4 regions of the Streptomyces sp. XH2 genome follow, and region 3 is predicted to be linked to each of the others. Evidence: riboswitches for the same ligand, from Rfam matches in the RefSeq annotation. Region 3 holds a riboswitch; each other region holds the start of a gene.
What was found. Region 3 has a riboswitch for cobalamin ahead of ACOTKD_RS05355 (prenyltransferase/squalene oxidase repeat-containing protein). Riboswitches for the same ligand answer to the same signal wherever they lie in the genome.

Region 1: another riboswitch for cobalamin. It lies ahead of ACOTKD_RS23960 (ribonucleoside-diphosphate reductase subunit alpha); the one in region 3 lies ahead of ACOTKD_RS05355 (prenyltransferase/squalene oxidase repeat-containing protein).
Region 2: another riboswitch for cobalamin. It lies ahead of ACOTKD_RS32945 (cobalamin biosynthesis protein); the one in region 3 lies ahead of ACOTKD_RS05355 (prenyltransferase/squalene oxidase repeat-containing protein).
Region 4: another riboswitch for cobalamin. It lies ahead of metE (5-methyltetrahydropteroyltriglutamate--homocysteine S-methyltransferase); the one in region 3 lies ahead of ACOTKD_RS05355 (prenyltransferase/squalene oxidase repeat-containing protein).

Annotation. Positions count from the first base shown of each region.
Region 1 covers NZ_JBMMMZ010000012.1:2,146-5,914, reverse strand. The annotation lists gene mctP (monocarboxylate uptake permease MctP) at 1-1,415, shown strand, start outside; adenosylcobalamin-variant (AdoCbl-variant) riboswitch at 1,699-1,799, shown strand; gene ACOTKD_RS23960 (ribonucleoside-diphosphate reductase subunit alpha) at 1,972-3,769, shown strand, end outside.
Region 2 covers NZ_JBMMMZ010000018.1:59,508-63,276, forward strand. The annotation lists gene ACOTKD_RS32935 (anion permease) at 1-770, shown strand, start outside; gene ACOTKD_RS32940 (hypothetical protein) at 789-1,016, shown strand; cobalamin riboswitch at 1,413-1,535, shown strand; gene ACOTKD_RS32945 (cobalamin biosynthesis protein) at 1,664-2,638, shown strand; gene ACOTKD_RS32950 (cobyric acid synthase) at 2,668-3,769, shown strand, end outside.
Region 3 covers NZ_JBMMMZ010000002.1:378,667-382,435, forward strand. The annotation lists gene ACOTKD_RS05350 (SCO2322 family protein) at 1-519, opposite strand, end outside; gene ACOTKD_RS05355 (prenyltransferase/squalene oxidase repeat-containing protein) at 564-1,841, opposite strand; cobalamin riboswitch at 2,019-2,180, opposite strand; gene ACOTKD_RS05360 (aldehyde dehydrogenase) at 2,293-3,768, shown strand.
Region 4 covers NZ_JBMMMZ010000004.1:34,637-38,405, reverse strand. The annotation lists gene metE (5-methyltetrahydropteroyltriglutamate--homocysteine S-methyltransferase) at 1-1,881, opposite strand, end outside; cobalamin riboswitch at 2,085-2,294, opposite strand; gene ACOTKD_RS09625 (hypothetical protein) at 2,335-2,727, opposite strand; gene ACOTKD_RS09620 (hypothetical protein) at 2,944-3,300, shown strand; gene ACOTKD_RS09615 (hypothetical protein) at 3,402-3,716, shown strand.

The DNA of each region.
Region 1 (3,769 bases), on a different contig from region 3:
TCCCGGCGGCGATCTACGCGGGCGGCGCGGCCGGCTTCTTCGCGGTCCCGTACACGATCCTCTGCTACCCCCTGGTCTTCACGTTCCTGCCCCGCCTGTGGTCGGTGGCGCACAAGCACGGCTACGTGACGTCGTCGGACTTCGTGCGCGGCCGGTTCGGCTCCAAGGGGCTCTCGCTCGCCCTCGCGCTCACCGGCATCCTCGCGACGATGCCGTACATCGCGCTGCAGCTCGTCGGCATCCAGGCGGTGCTGGACGTGCTGGGCGTGGGCGGCGGCTCGAACTGGTTCATGAAGGACCTGCCGCTGCTCATCGCGTTCGGCGTGCTCGCGGCGTACACGTACTCCTCGGGGCTGCGGGCGCCCGCGCTGATCGCCTTCGTCAAGGACGCGCTGATCTACATCGTGATCATCGTGGCGATCGTCTACATCCCCATCAAGCTGGGCGGTTTCGACCACATCTTCGCCAAGGCGGGCGAAGCGTTCGCGGTGAAGAACCCGGAGACGGGCAAGCCGCGCGGCGCGCTGGTGAGCGGCCCCGACGCGCAGTGGGCGTACGCGACGCTCGCGCTCGGCTCGGCGATGGCGCTCTTCCTCTACCCGCACTCGGTGACGGCCGTTCTCTCCGGCAAATCCCGCAACGTCATCCGCCGCAACACGACGATCCTGCCGCTGTACTCCCTGATGCTGGGCCTGCTCGCGATGCTCGGCTTCATGGCCATCGCCGCGGGCATCAAGGTGAAGAACGGCCAGCTCGCGATCCCCCAGCTGTTCGAGGACATGTTCCCGGACTGGTTCACGGGAGTGGCCTTCGCGGCGATCGGGATCGGCGCCCTGGTGCCGGCCGCGATCATGTCGATCGCCGCCGCGAACCTTTTCACCCGCAACATCTACAAGGACTTCATCAGGCCGGACGCCTCGCCCGCGCACGAGGCGAAGGTCTCCAAGCTCGCCTCGCTGCTGGTGAAGGTCGGCGCTCTCGTCTTCGTCCTCACCATGGACAAGACGGTCGCCATCAACTTCCAGCTGCTCGGTGGCATCTGGATCCTCCAGACGGTCCCGGCGCTCGTGGGCGGGCTCTTCACCCGCTGGTTCCACCGCTGGGCCCTGCTGGCCGGCTGGGCGGCGGGAATGGTCTACGGCACCTGGAAGGCGTACGACACGCCGAGCGCCACGCAGGATCATTTCGGAAATACCAATCTCATCCCCCTTATCGGAGAAAAGGGCTATATCGGGCTCACGGCCTTCGTGCTCAATGTGATCGTCGTCATCGTCCTGACCGTCGTCCTGAAGGCGTTCGGCGCGCCGGAGGGCGTGGACGAGACCACGGCCGCCGACTACACCGCGGACGCGGGCGACCCGGGGGTCCAGCCGGAGCTCCCGCCGGCCACCGCGGGGGTCCCCGGCGGGCACTAGGACGACCGCCGGCAGGCTTCCCGGCCCGCGGGGCCGACCGGGCCGCCACGCCCCTCCCAGGGGGCGTGGCGGCCCTTTGCCGCGCCTCGCGCCCGAGGCCCGGGCCCGGCCCGCGAAGGACCCGCGAACGGCCCGCAGAGGGCCCCGGAACGGCCTGCGCGTGACCTGCGAACCCACCCTCAACACCGGGGCCTGATAACACATTCCGACCCATGCGCTTACCGCGCGACACAACATGTGGGGGCGCGTACGAGGGGCGGCACTAGATGTATGCTCGTCCTCGCTGTCGTCGCAGGGGAATCCGGTGAAAATCCGGAACTGTCCCGCAACGGTGCATGTATGCCGTTAAGCCGCGCATGCAGGAGTCCGAGTACCTGCCGGCAGCCGCCCTCCACCGAGCCTGCCCTGGGCTCGGCTATGGGCGTTGAATTCGTCCGGGCCTCGCGGGTTGGGCCGGCGGACGCCTACGAGGCATGCCCTGCGCATCAGGCATGCCCGTACGCGGCCCGTCGAGCTCTCCCCGCCGGCCCACCCAGCCGAGCGAGGGAGAGCCTCAGTGACCATCGCGCCCGCCGATCCGGTCTCAGCGACTGCGGAAGAAGCGACCGGCGGCCCCGGGACCGCGCTGCTGCGCACCCTGACCGACCTCACCGCCGACCTTCCCGCCACCGACCCGGGCAAGGTCGCCGCCGCCGCGCTGCGGGGCCGGAGCGCCACCTCGGACGAGGCCGAGCTCCGCTCCCTCGCCACCGAGGCCGCCGCGGGTCTGATCGCCGAGGAGCCCGAGTACTCCCGCCTCGCCGCGCGCCTGCTCACGCGCGCGATCGCCGACGAGGCCGCCGGCCAGGGCGCCACCTCCTTCTCGGCCTCGGTCGCCGTCGGCCACAAGGAAGGCCTGATCGCGGACGAGACCGCCGCGTTCGTCGCCGCCCACGCCGCGCACCTGGACGCGCTCGTCGAGAAGGCCCTCGCCGACGGCGCCGACGACCGCTTCGGCTACTTCGGCCTGCGCACCCTGCACAGCCGCTACCTGCTGCGCCACCCGATCCACCGCGACGTGATCGAGACCCCGCAGCACTTCCTGCTGCGCGTGGCCTGCGGCCTGGCCGAGGACCACTCCGAGCGCGCCCTCGCCGACGTCGCCGAGCTGTACGGCCTGACGAGCTCCCTCTCGTACCTGCCGTCCTCCCCGACGCTCTTCAACTCCGGCACCCGCCACCCGCAGATGTCGTCCTGCTACCTGCTGGACTCCCCGCTGGACGAGCTGGACTCGATCTACGACCGCTACCACCAGGTGGCCCGGCTGTCGAAGCACGCCGGCGGCATCGGCCTGTCGTACTCGCGCATCCGCTCCCGCGGCTCGCTGATCCGCGGCACCAACGGCCACTCCAACGGCATCGTGCCGTTCCTGCGCACCCTCGACGCCTCCGTCGCCGCGGTCAACCAGGGCGGCCGCCGCAAGGGCGCCGCGTGCGTCTACCTGGAGACCTGGCACGCCGACATCGAGGAGTTCCTGGAGCTCCGCGACAACACCGGCGAAGAGGCCCGCCGCACCCACAACCTCAACATCGCGCACTGGATCCCGGACGAGTTCATGCGCCGCGTCGAGGCCGACGCCGACTGGTCGCTGTTCTCCCCGGCCGACACGCCCGACCTGGTCGACCTCTACGGCGACGAGTTCGACGCCGCCTACCGCGCCTACGAGGCCGCCGGCAAGGCCGTCAAGACCATCCCGGCGCGCGTGCTCTACGCCCGCATGATGCGCACCCTCGCGCAGACCGGCAACGGCTGGATGACGTTCAAGGACGCCGCCAACCGCACCGCCAACCAGACGGCCGAGAAGGGCGCGGTCGTCCACTCCTCGAACCTCTGCACCGAGATCCTCGAGGTCACGGACGACGGCGAGACCGCGGTCTGCAACCTGGGCTCCGTCAACCTCGCCCAGCACCTCGGTGCCGACGGCGAGATGGACTGGGAGAAGCTCGACCGCACGGTCCGCACGGCCGTCACCTTCCTCGACCGTGTCGTGGACATCAACTTCTACCCGACCGAGCAGGCCGGCAGCTCCAACAGCCGCTGGCGCCCGGTGGGCCTGGGCCTGATGGGCCTGCAGGACGTCTTCTTCCGCCTGCGCCTGCCCTTCGACTCGGCCGAGGCGAAGGCCCTCTCCACCAAGATCTCCGAGCGGATCATGCTCGCGGCGTACGAGGCCTCCGCCGACCTCGCCGAGCGCAACGGCCCGCACCCGGCCTGGGCCGCGACCCGCACCGCCCGCGGCGTGCTGCACCCGGACCACTACCCCAACGCCGTCGCCGCGTGGGAGGACCGCTGGGAGGCGCTGCGCGCCCGCATCG
Region 2 (3,769 bases), on a different contig from region 3:
ACCGGCTCGCCCGCGGCCGCGACGAGCGCGACACCGCCAAGGGCTACCGCGCCGGGCAGATCGCCTCGGCCGCCCTGGTCTCCCTCGCCCACGGCACCAACGACGCGCAGAAGACCATGGGCGTGATCACCCTCGCGCTCGTCGCCGGCGGCGTCGTCGCACCGCACTCCGACCCGCCGCTGTGGGTCATCGTCTCGGCCGGCCTCGCCATCGCCCTCGGCACGTACCTGGGCGGCTGGCGCATCATCCAGACCCTCGGCAAGGGCCTCACCGACATCAAGCCCGCGCAGGGCTTCGCCGCCCAGACCGGCGCCGCGACCGTGATCCTCGCCTCCTCGCACATCGGCTTCGCGCTCTCCACCACCCAGGTCTGCTCCGGCTCGATCATGGGCGCCGGCCTCGGCCGCAAGGGCGGCGTCGTGCGCTGGTCGACCGCCGGGCGCATGGTCATGGCCTGGGGCCTGACCCTCCCCGCGGCCGGCCTCGTCGCCGGTGGCGCGGCCTTCCTCGCCGACCAGGGCGACTGGGGCGTCGCCGCGGTCGCCGTCCTCGGCCTGGCCGTCTCCGGCGCGATCTGGCTGGCCTCGCGCCGCAAGCCCGTCACCCACGACGACCTGGACTCGCGCGACGCCGTCACCGGCGCCGAGCCGGCCGGTGTCGTCACCGCGGCCCTGCAGGCCGTCGCCCCGCCGCCGGCCGGCCCGCTCGCCGCCGCGGTCTCCCCCTCCCCCGAGGCCGGGCGGGCTCCTGCCGCCGCCGCGGCGAGCTAAGGCATAAGGAAGAAACGCATGCACATCGACTGGGCAGCTCTCGGCCAGGTCTTCGGCGTCAGCCTCGTGGTGACGGTCGGCCTGGTGGGCATCTTCACCCTGGGCATCGTGGGCACGTCGCCCCGTGCGGGGGGCTCGGCGGACTCGGGTGCGGGTGCGGGTGCGCTCGCGCGCTCCGGGGCGTACGCGTGCTTCGCGCTGTGCGCGGCGGCCGTGGGTTACGGCATCTACTTGATCGTGGCGTAGCCGCGCTCCGCCTTCGAACGGCCGGACCCCTTCAGGGGTCCGGCCGTTCGCGTACCCGCGGGGAAGCCGGGCTGCGCCGCGGCCGCGCAACCGGCTTCCGCCGCGGTCAAGCGCATCTCGTTGCCGCGCAACGAACCCCGCCGCCGCGGCCGCTTGCGTCTCGTTGCCGGGCAGCGAACTCCCGCCGCAACGGCGATCATCCTGGGTGTACGTCTCCGCCGGCGCCGCCCCGCCGGTGGGTTCGGCACCGCCGGACACGTACACGGGGGTTGCACGCCGCGGCGGCGGTAAAAGGCGTCGGCCGCACCCGGCACGGGAAGCGCTCGGGCCAGGTCAGAGCGAGTTGACGGCGCCCGCGGCGCATGGTGGACTTCCGGAGCCAAACGGCGACAGCAGAGGAAGTCCGGTGCGAATCCGGCGCGGTCCCGCCACTGTCACCGGGGAGCGTCTCCCCCACGCGATGGCCACGGCGGCGAGCCGGAAGGCCGGGGCGGGCGCGGATCCGGGAGCCAGGAGACTCTGGTCGCCGGTCACGTCGAGCCAGGGCGCGGACCCTGAGTGAGGACACATCGTCATGCCCGGCGCCCGCCACCGAACGCCCCGCAGAGCCTTCTCTTCCCGCCGAGGCGTGACGGCGGTCTGATCCGATGCGTGCCGATCCGATCGGTTTCGCGTGCGGCGCCGCCCTCGGCTTCCTCGGTGACCGCGTCCTGGGCGACCCGCGCCGCGGCCACCCCGTCGCCGCGTTCGGCCGCGCCGCGCACGCCGTGGAGCAGCGCCTGTGGCGCGACGACCGCGGCCGCGGTGCCCTGCACACCCTGGTGTGCGCCGGGGGCGCGGCGGCAGGCGCCGCACTGCTGGCCCGTACCGTACGCGCTTCTCGTTCCCGTACCGCCGACGTCGCGCTGACCGCCGCCGCCACCTGGGCCGTGCTCGGCGGCACGTCCCTGGGCCGGGAGGCCCGCGCCATCGGGGGCGCGCTCGCCGCCGGTGACGTGGAGGTCGCCCGCGAGCGCCTGCCGCACCTGTGCGGCCGCGACCCGCAGGCGCTGGACGGGCAGCAGATCGCCCGCGCCGTCGTGGAGTCCGTGGCCGAGAACACCTCCGACGCCGTCGTCGGCGCCCTCGTGTGGGGCGCGCTCGGCGGCGTGCCCGGCCTGGTGGGCTTCCGGGCCGTGAACACCCTGGACGCCATGGTCGGCCACAAGTCGGCCCGCTACCGGCGCTTCGGCTGGGCCTCGGCCCGCCTGGACGACGTGGCCGGCTGGCCCGGCGCACGCCTGACCGCGGCCCTCGCCGTCCTCGCGGGCCCGGATCCACGCGGCGCCTGGCGCGTGGCCCGGCGCGACGCGTCCCGCCACCCCAGCCCCAACGCGGGTCCCGTGGAGGCCGCGTTCGCGGGCGCGCTCGGCGTGCGGCTGGGCGGCGCGCTCGCGTACGCGGGCCGGGTGGAGCACCGCCCCGTCCTGGGCGCGGAGAACCGCCCCGTGCGGACGGACGACATCGAGCGCGCGGTGCGCCTCTCGCACCGGGTGTCGCTGCTGGCCCTGGGGACGGCGGTGGCGGCCCGCACAGTGGGCAGCCTGTTGACGACGGCAAGAGCGGCAAGGAGGAGCCGGTGACGGCTGACAGGAGCGGGCCCGCGGGCCCGCTGGGCGGGGGCCTGCTGGTGGCCGGCACCACCTCGGACGCGGGCAAGAGCGTGGTGACGGCCGGCATCTGCCGCTGGCTGGCCCGCAAGGGCGTCAAGGTCGCGCCGTTCAAGGCGCAGAACATGTCGCTCAACTCGTTCGTGACGCGCGAGGGCGCGGAGATAGGCCGCGCGCAGGCCATGCAGGCGGCCGCGGCCCGCGTGGAGCCGAGCGCGCTCATGAACCCCGTCCTGCTGAAGCCCGGCGGGGACCGCAGCAGCCAGGTCGTCCTGATGGGCAAGCCGGTGGGCGAGCTCAGCGCGCGCGGCTACCACGCGGGGCGGCAGGAGCAGTTGTTCGGCACCGTGACCGGCTGCCTGGAGGAGCTGCGGCGCACGCACGACGCGGTCATCTGCGAGGGCGCGGGCAGCCCGGCCGAGATCAACCTGCGGCGCAGCGACATCGTCAACATGGGCATCGCCCGGGCGGCCCGGCTGCCCGTGGTGGTGGTGGGCGACATCGACCGCGGCGGCGTCTTCGCGTCGTTCTTCGGCACGACGGCGCTGCTGTCGCCGGAGGACCAGGAGCTGATAGCGGGTTACGTCGTCAACAAGTTCCGGGGCGACGTGACGCTGCTGGAGCCGGGCCTGGACATGCTGTACGAGCTGACGGGCCGGCGGACGTTCGGCGTCCTGCCGTTCGCGCACGGCCTCGGCATCGACGAGGAGGACGGCCTGCGGGTCTCCCTGCGGGGCGCGGTGCGCGAGTCGGTGGTGGCCCCGCCGCACGGCGCGGACGTGCTGCGGGTCGCGGTGTGCGCCGTGCCGCTGATGTCGAACTTCACGGACGTGGACGCGCTGGCGGCCGAGCCGGGCGTGGTCGTGCGCTTCGTCGACCGCGCGGAGGAGCTCGCCGACGCCGACCTGGTCGTGGTGCCGGGCACCCGCGGCACCGTACGGGCCCTGAACTGGCTGCGGGAGCGCGGGCTCGCGGACGCCCTGGCCCGGCGCGGGGCGGAGGGCCGCCCCGTCCTGGGCATCTGCGGCGGCTTCCAGGTGCTGGGCGAGCGGATCGACGACGAGGTCGAGTCGAAGGCGGGCACGGTCGAGGGGCTGGGCCTGC
Region 3 (3,769 bases):
GCTCTCCGCACCCTTCTTCGCGCCGCTCACCTGCTCGCCGCAGCCCGTCCGCGGGTAGCCCGCGATGGCGCACAGCAGGGCGGAGGAGTCGTAGCGCAGCGGCTTCGCGACCGCGGCCAGCGCCTCGCCCGCGGTCGTGTCCTCGCCCACCTGGGCGCAGGCCGAGCGGGCCGCGGGCGGCGTCTCGCCGTCGGGGGCGTCGGCGGGCGTGCCGAAGTCGAGGACGACGGCGACGCGCTTCGCCCCGTCCTTGGCGGGCGTGCTGTCGCAGACCGCTTCGAAGCCGGCGGCGGCGCGCGGTTTCGCGGCGTCGGAGGAGTCCGCGCTGACCGCGAACCGGAACCCGATCACGTCCCCGTCGCCGGGCCGCGCCGTGCCCGGCCCCTGCGTCGCGTACGCCCACTGGCCGCCGGAGCCCTGCCAGAACGACCAGTACCGGTAGCCGGCGGCCTGGGCGGGGGCGGTGCCGAGCAGTACGAGGAGCACGGCGACCAGCGCGGCGACCGCACCGCCGCGCATCCCGGCGGCTCGCACCCCGGCAGGGCGCATTCCGGCAGCTCGCGTCACAGCTGCTGCTTCTTCTTGCGGCCGCTGATCAGGAAGCCGATGCCGGCGCCGAAGGCCAGGCCGACGCCGACGATCCACCAGACGTTGACGGTGACGCCGCCGTCCTTCTCGTCCTTGTCCTCGTCCTTCTTCGACTCGTCGGAGCCCGTGGCCCGCTCCGGCGCCGGCCCCGTGGCGTTCAGCTGCGCCACGAGGTCCGTGCCCGCGAAGTCGCGCGGGTCGCCGCCCGCGGCGCGCGTGGCGAGGATCAGCTTGGCGAGCCGGCCGGGCTGGCCCTTGGCCCACTCGGCGGTGCCGCTCTCCTTGGACCGCAGCCACTTCAGGGGCTTCTCGGCGGCGGCGCGGTGACCGCCCGCGGCGAGGGCGAGGGCGGCGTCGGCCGTGTTGCCCTGGTCGGGCTTGGCGGGGGCGCCGGGCATGGACGGCAGCAGGTAGCCACCGTTCTTGTCCATGGCGGCCACGAGGTAGCCGTCCACGGCCTCGGCGGCCGCGGCGGCGTCCTTGGGACCGGCCTTGTCCTCGCCCGCGCACTCCAGCGCCTTGACGGGCCGGTCGGCGTCCTTCTTCGGGGGCTCGGCGAGGAAGCCCTTGCCGAGCGTGGCGAGCGCGGCGGCGGCGCTGGCCAGGTTGTCGGCGCGCAGCCCCTTGTCGTCCTTCAGGTACGCGAACGCGCCGCGCTCGCCCTCCTTCGCGTCGCAGCCGAGCTGGAAGGCCAGCAGCGTCTCCACGGGGTTCTTGCCGTTCTTGACGGCGTCCTTGGCCGGGTCCTGGCCGGCCGCCGCGAACGCGCCGAGGGCGATGGAGGTGGAGTTGGCGTCGGTGGGGCTGCCGGCCTGGTAGCCCCAGCCGCCGTCGTCGTTCTGGTGGGCCTTGAGCCAGTCCAGGCCCTTCCTGACCGCGTCCGCGCGCCCGCCGGCGGCCGCGAGGCCCTGCACGGCCGCGGCGGTGGCGTCCGTGAACTCGTCCTTCTTCGGGTCGCACGCCTTGCTCGTGTCCGCGCGGTAGCCGGGGAAGCCGCCGTCCTCGCACTGCTGGCCCGCGAGCCAGTCGACCCCCGGCTTGGCCGGGGTGACGCCCGTGGCGTTCTGCGCCACGAAGGCCAGCGACTGCCGGAAGACACCGTCGAACTTGGGGTCGGCCGTGCCGTACAGCCCCGGCGCCGGGGACGGTGAGCCGTCGGCGAAGGCGGCGGGGGCCGCGGCCGCGCCCAGGACGGCGGCGGTGGCCAGGGCCGCGGCGCCGCGGCGCGCGTGGACGGCGAGGGAGGGGGCCATGGGGTCGAGCCTCTCGGTGGGGTGTCACTGCGGGGGCGGGGGCAGGGCCGGCTGACGGGGTCCGCGGCCGCGCACGGCCGCCTCCCCGCGCGCTGCGCGCGGTGGCACCGGGCTCGGCTCCGCATACCTCGGCGGTGCCGGTGGACCGGACGGCACCGCCAGGCGGCACGACCGGTTCCGGAAGCCTGCCGCCTGGACCGGGTGGTCCGGCTCGTACGGCCGCCGGGCGGCGGACCGTAGTCACGGTTGCGGGTCAGCGCCGGATTTGCACCGGCTTCCCCCGTTCCGAGGCGGGATGAAGTTGTCACGGACACTTTAACCGGACGGCCTGAAGATCAACGGTCCGGCGACCTGTTGCCCGCTGCCGGGCGGGCTGCTAAGTGTCTGATGCTGCGTCAGTTTTTCGTTACGGCGCGCAGGGCTCCGCAGACGCGCGGGAGGCATCCGGATCATGAACCAGCATGCGAACGGACCGGTCGTCGAGCACGGACAGCTCTTCATCGGCGGCGCCATGGCCGACCCGGCCGGCCGCGCCGTCATCGACGTCGTGTCGCCGCACACCGAGGAGGTGATCGGCCGCGTCCCGCACGCCTCGCGCGAGGACGTCGACAGGGCCGTCGCCGCGGCCCGCACGGCCTTCGACTCCGGCGTCTGGGCCGACCGGCCCCTCGCCGAGCGCATCGACGTCGTCACCCGCATCAAGGACGGCGTCGCCGCCCGGCACGAGGAGATCGCCCGGATCGTCTCCGCCCAGAACGGCTCCCCGTACTCCTGGAGCGTCCTCGCCCAGGCCCTCGGCGCGATGATGGTGTGGGACTGCGCCATCGCCGTCGCCCGCGGCCTGCCCTACGAGGAGCGGCGGGCCGGCGCCCTCGGGCCGCTGCTCGTGCGGCGCGAGCCGGTCGGCGTCGTCGCTGCCGTCGTGCCGTGGAACGTCCCGCAGCTCGTGACGGCGGCCAAGCTCGCGCCCGCGCTGCTGACGGGCTGCTCGGTGGTGCTCAAGCCCTCGCCGGAAACGCCGCTGGACTCGTACCTCCTGGCGGAGATCGTCACGGAGGCGGGCCTGCCGGAGGGCGTCCTGTCGATCCTGCCCGCGGAACGCGAGGTCAGCGAGTACCTCGTCGGGCACCCCGGCGTCGACAAGGTGGCCTTCACCGGCTCGGTCGCGGCGGGCAAGCGCGTCATGGAGGTCGCGGCGCGCCGGCTGACCCGCGTCACTCTGGAGCTCGGCGGCAAGTCCGCGGCGATCGTCCTGCCGGACGCCGACCTGGAGGCGGCCGTCGCCGGCATCGTCCCCGCGGCCTGGATGAACAACGGCCAGTCGTGCGTGGCCCAGACGCGCATCCTCGCCCCCCGCGCCCACTACGCCGAACTGGCCGAGCGCTTCACGGCCGCCGCCTCCGCCCTCGTCGTCGGCGACCCCCTCGACCCCGCCACCCAGGTCGGGCCGCTCGTCGCCGAACGGCAGCGCCGCAGGTCCCTGGAGTACATCGCGCTCGGGCAGCGCGAGGGCGCCAAGGTGCTGGCCGGCGGCGGCCGCCCGGCCGGCCGCGACAAGGGCTGGTACGTCGAGCCCACCCTCTTCGGCGACGTCTCCAACGACATGCGCATCGCCCGCGAGGAGATCTTCGGCCCCGTCATCTGCCTGCTGCCCTACGACACGGAGGAGGAGGCCGTGCGCATCGCCGACGACTCCGACTACGGGCTCTCCGGCAGCGTCTGGACCCGCGACGCCGAACGCGGCATCGAGGTCGCCCGCCGGGTGCGCACCGGCACGTACTCGGTCAACACCTTCGGCCTCGACATGTTCGGCCCCTTCGGCGGCTACAAGAACTCCGGCCTGGGGCGGGAGTTCGGACCGGAGGGCTTCGCCGAGTACCTGGAGCACAAGACGATCCACCTGCCCGCGGACTACGAGGAGGGCTGAC
Region 4 (3,769 bases), on a different contig from region 3:
GGCCGCGCGCAGCGGCAGCGTCTCGCGCAGCGCCGGCTCGTCCACCTGGATCACCGAGGTGCCCGCGGCCTCCAGGTCGGCTACCTCGTCGCGCAGGGCGAGGGCGACCTGCCGGGCGGTGTCGCCGAGCGGCTGGTCGTCGCGGACGAACGACCAGGCGAGCATGGTGACCGGCCCGGTCAGCATGCCCTTGACGGGCTTGCCCGCCACCGACTGGGCGTAGCGCGTCCAGCGGACCGTCATCGGCTCCGGGCGGGAGATGTCACCGGCGAGGACCGGCGGGCGGACGTAGCGCGTGCCGTACGACTGGACCCAGCCGTGCTGCGTGGCCAGATAGCCCGTCAGCTGCTCGGCGAAGTACTGCACCATGTCGTTGCGCTCGGGCTCGCCGTGCACGAGGACGTCGATGCCGGCCTTCTCCTGGAACGAGAGCACCTCGCGGATCTCGGCCTTGATGCGCTCCTCGTACGCCTCGGCGTCGATCCGTCCCGAGCGCAGGTCGGCGCGGGCGGTGCGCAGCTCCGTCGTCTGCGGGAAGGAGCCGATGGTGGTGACCGGCAGCAGGGGCAGGCCGAGGTGGGCCCGCTGGGCGGCCGCCCGCTGCTCGTACGGCTGCGAGCGGCGGCCGTCGGTCTCGGTGACGGCGGCGGCGCGGGCGCGGACGGCCGGGTCCCGGGTGATGGCCGAGCCCGCCCGCGAAGCCAGGTCGGCGCGGTTGGCGGCCAGCTCGGCCGCGATCGTGTCGGGGCCCTGCGCCAGGCCGCGGGCCAGCGTGACCACCTCGGCGGCCTTCTGGCGGGCGAACGCGAGCCAGCGGGCGATCTGCGGGTCGATGTCCCGCTCGGCCGCCGCGTCCAGCGGCACGTGCAGCAGGGAGCAGGACGGGGCGACGTCGACCCGGCCGGCGAGGCCGAGGAGCGTGCCCAGGGTGGACAGGGACTTCTCGAAGTCGTTGATCCACACGTTGCGGCCGTTGACGACGCCGGCGAGGAGCCGCTTGCCGGGCAGCCCGCCGGCGGCCGCGAGGTCGTCGAGGTTGGCGGCGGCGGGGCCCGTGAAGTCCAGGGCGAGGCCCTCGACGGGGGCCTTGGCGAGGACCGGGAGGGCCTCGCCGAGCCGGTCGAAGTAGGAGGCGACCAGCAGCCGGGGCCGGTCGGTGAGGCCGCCCAGTTCGCGGTAGGCGCGGGCGGCGGCGTTGAGCTCGGCGGGGGAGCGGTCCTGGACCAGGGCGGGCTCGTCGAGCTGCACCCATTCGGCGCCCGCGGCCCGCAGGTCGGCGAGGACCTCGGCGTACACCGGCAGCAGCCGGTCGAGGAGGGTGAGCGGCTCGAAGCCGGCGGCGACGCCCGGCGCGGGCTTGGCCAGCAGCAGGTACGTGACGGGGCCGACGAGCACCGGACGGGCCGTCAGGCCGAGCGCGAGGGCCTCCTTCAGCTCCGCGACCTGCTTGGTGGAGTCCGCGGTGAAGACCGTGCCGGGGTCGAGTTCGGGGACCAGGTAGTGGTAGTTGGTGTCGAACCACTTGGTCATCTCCAGCGGCGCCACCTCCTGCGTGCCACGGGCCATGGCGAAGTAGCCGTCCAGGGCGTCGGCGTCGACGGTCGCGCGGTGCCGCGCGGGAATCGCACCGACCATCACACTGGTGTCCAGGACGTGGTCGTAGAACGAGAAGTCGCCCGTGGGCACTTCGTGCACACCGGCCCCGGCCAGCTGCTGCCAGTTCGTACGGCGCAGTGCGGCGGCCGTGTCCCGCAGGGCCTCGGCCGTGACACGGCCCTTCCAGTACCCCTCGATCGCCTTCTTCAGTTCCCGGCCCTGACCCTGCCGGGGGTAGCCGTGGACGGTGGCCTGTGCTGCCGCGGCTGCGGACTTGCTGGTCACGGAACTCTCCTTCGCGAGCGTGCGTGCGTCCATGACCCCGGGACGGACGGAGAGCGCGAAGGAACGGCAGACCGGGCGGGCCGCCGCCGCGGTGCGGTCGCTCGTAGCGCCGCCGCGTGTGCCCGCCTGATGTGTGCTCCCCCAGACTTCGTCCGGGGGTGCCCCCAACCGCCCTCGAGGTCACCGGGATCTCCGTGCGCTCGGCAGCGCACGGGCAGTTGGCAGGTCTTCGGACTCGCGGGCACGCCACATGGCACCTACTGGCCGTCGCTTCCCGGACCCGTACGGATCCAGTGCGTATGACGGCGGTCGTTCCCGCTCACCGCTGCGGGGCAGTCCCGGATTCCCACCGGGTTCCCTCTTGCGACGCGCCTGCCTGGCGAGCAGGGCGAACCAGCTGCACCGTCACTCTAGGCCGCGGGGCAGGGTCACGGAAGAGTGAAGTGGCGCGCCTCACGAGGCGGTTCGCGTCGCCAGCCGCAGCCGCAGCTCCATCTCGTGCTCACCGGAGACGTGACCGCGGTGCTCGGCGGCGAAGGCGCGCTCCAGTTCCTCCTTGACCTGGCGGACGGGGTCGGCGGCGCCGAACAGGTCGGCCGTGACCGTGCCCGAGAGGGGAGCCTTCCCCGGCTGCGCCGCGCCCTCGCCCAGCCGCGTGCGGGTGTCCACCGTCATGCACCAGATCATCGGGCCCGCGCCGGGCGCGCCCGGGCTGGTCTCGCTGCGCGGCGGGCCCGCTTCGGGGAAGGCGGCCTCCAGAACGCCGAAGACGGCGCCCGCGTCCTGGTGGCCGCAGTCCGTCAGATGCACGCTGACGTGGTCCGCACTCTCCCGGGCATCCGTCACCTGCTCCTCCTCCGCCGTCGTTGCCGTGACCGGGGCCGCCGCCGTGCGCGGAGAAGCCCTGCTCCGACCGTACGGCGCGCCCGGGTTCCGTGCCGCGGGCTGTGCGACCATACGGGCCAGGTGCCCCGTTCCCGCCGGGAGATGCCGCCCCGGTACCGGTGGCCTCACCCGAACGGTGGAATGCGCCCAAAGTAATTGACTGATTACGCTTGGTGCATGACCCTGTGGAGCCCCGCACCGCCGCCGTCGCAGCCCGCGTTGCGCGCCGCGGTCGCCGTGCTGGTCTCCGTCCTGCTGCTCTTCTCCGGGGGGAGCGGCACGGTGTTCGCCCTGGGCTCCGGCCCGGAAGAGACCCCCGTGTCCGTGGAGTTCGCCACCGCGGACGACTGCGTCGCGGACAACCGCACGCCCCGCGTCCAGGCGTCTCCGGGCAGGCGCACCTGCGTCCCCGCCTCGCGGGACTCCGCGGGAGCCGGATCCCCGCCGGCCCCCGGCTGCCGGCCCGCACCGCCGGCCCCCGAAGGCCCCGCGGCCACCGCGGGCCGCGCGCGCAACGACGTCCTGCGCTGCTGAGAGGAACCCCCGCCCGTCCCGCCCCGTACGGGACGGGCCGCCGCGTCCGGCACGCCCGGAACTTTCCTCACACCTGCAGGCACGAGAAGCAGAGAGACGTCATGCCCCTCGATCCCGCGCGTGTCCTGAGCGCCTATCTGCGCGCCCAGGTCTACCGCGCCCCCGAACCCGACCCCGAGCACGCCTCCGCCGGCGGCGAGCAGCCCCCGGCCACCGCCCCGGATCCGCAGGACCCGCCGAGCCCGCCGAGCCCGCCGGGCGGTCCGCGCACCACGCCCCCCGCGAGCCGGGCCGGGGAGAAGCCGCCCGCCGCTCCCGAAGCCCCCGGCGCGGAAGCCGGGCCCGCCGCGCCCCGCGGCGCGCCGCGCCGGCCCGGCCTGTTCGCCCGGCTGCTGCTGTACGTACGGCAGGAGTAGCCCCGCCGTCGCGCGGCTGCCCGCTCCCCTCGCTTTCGCGGGGACGGGCAGCC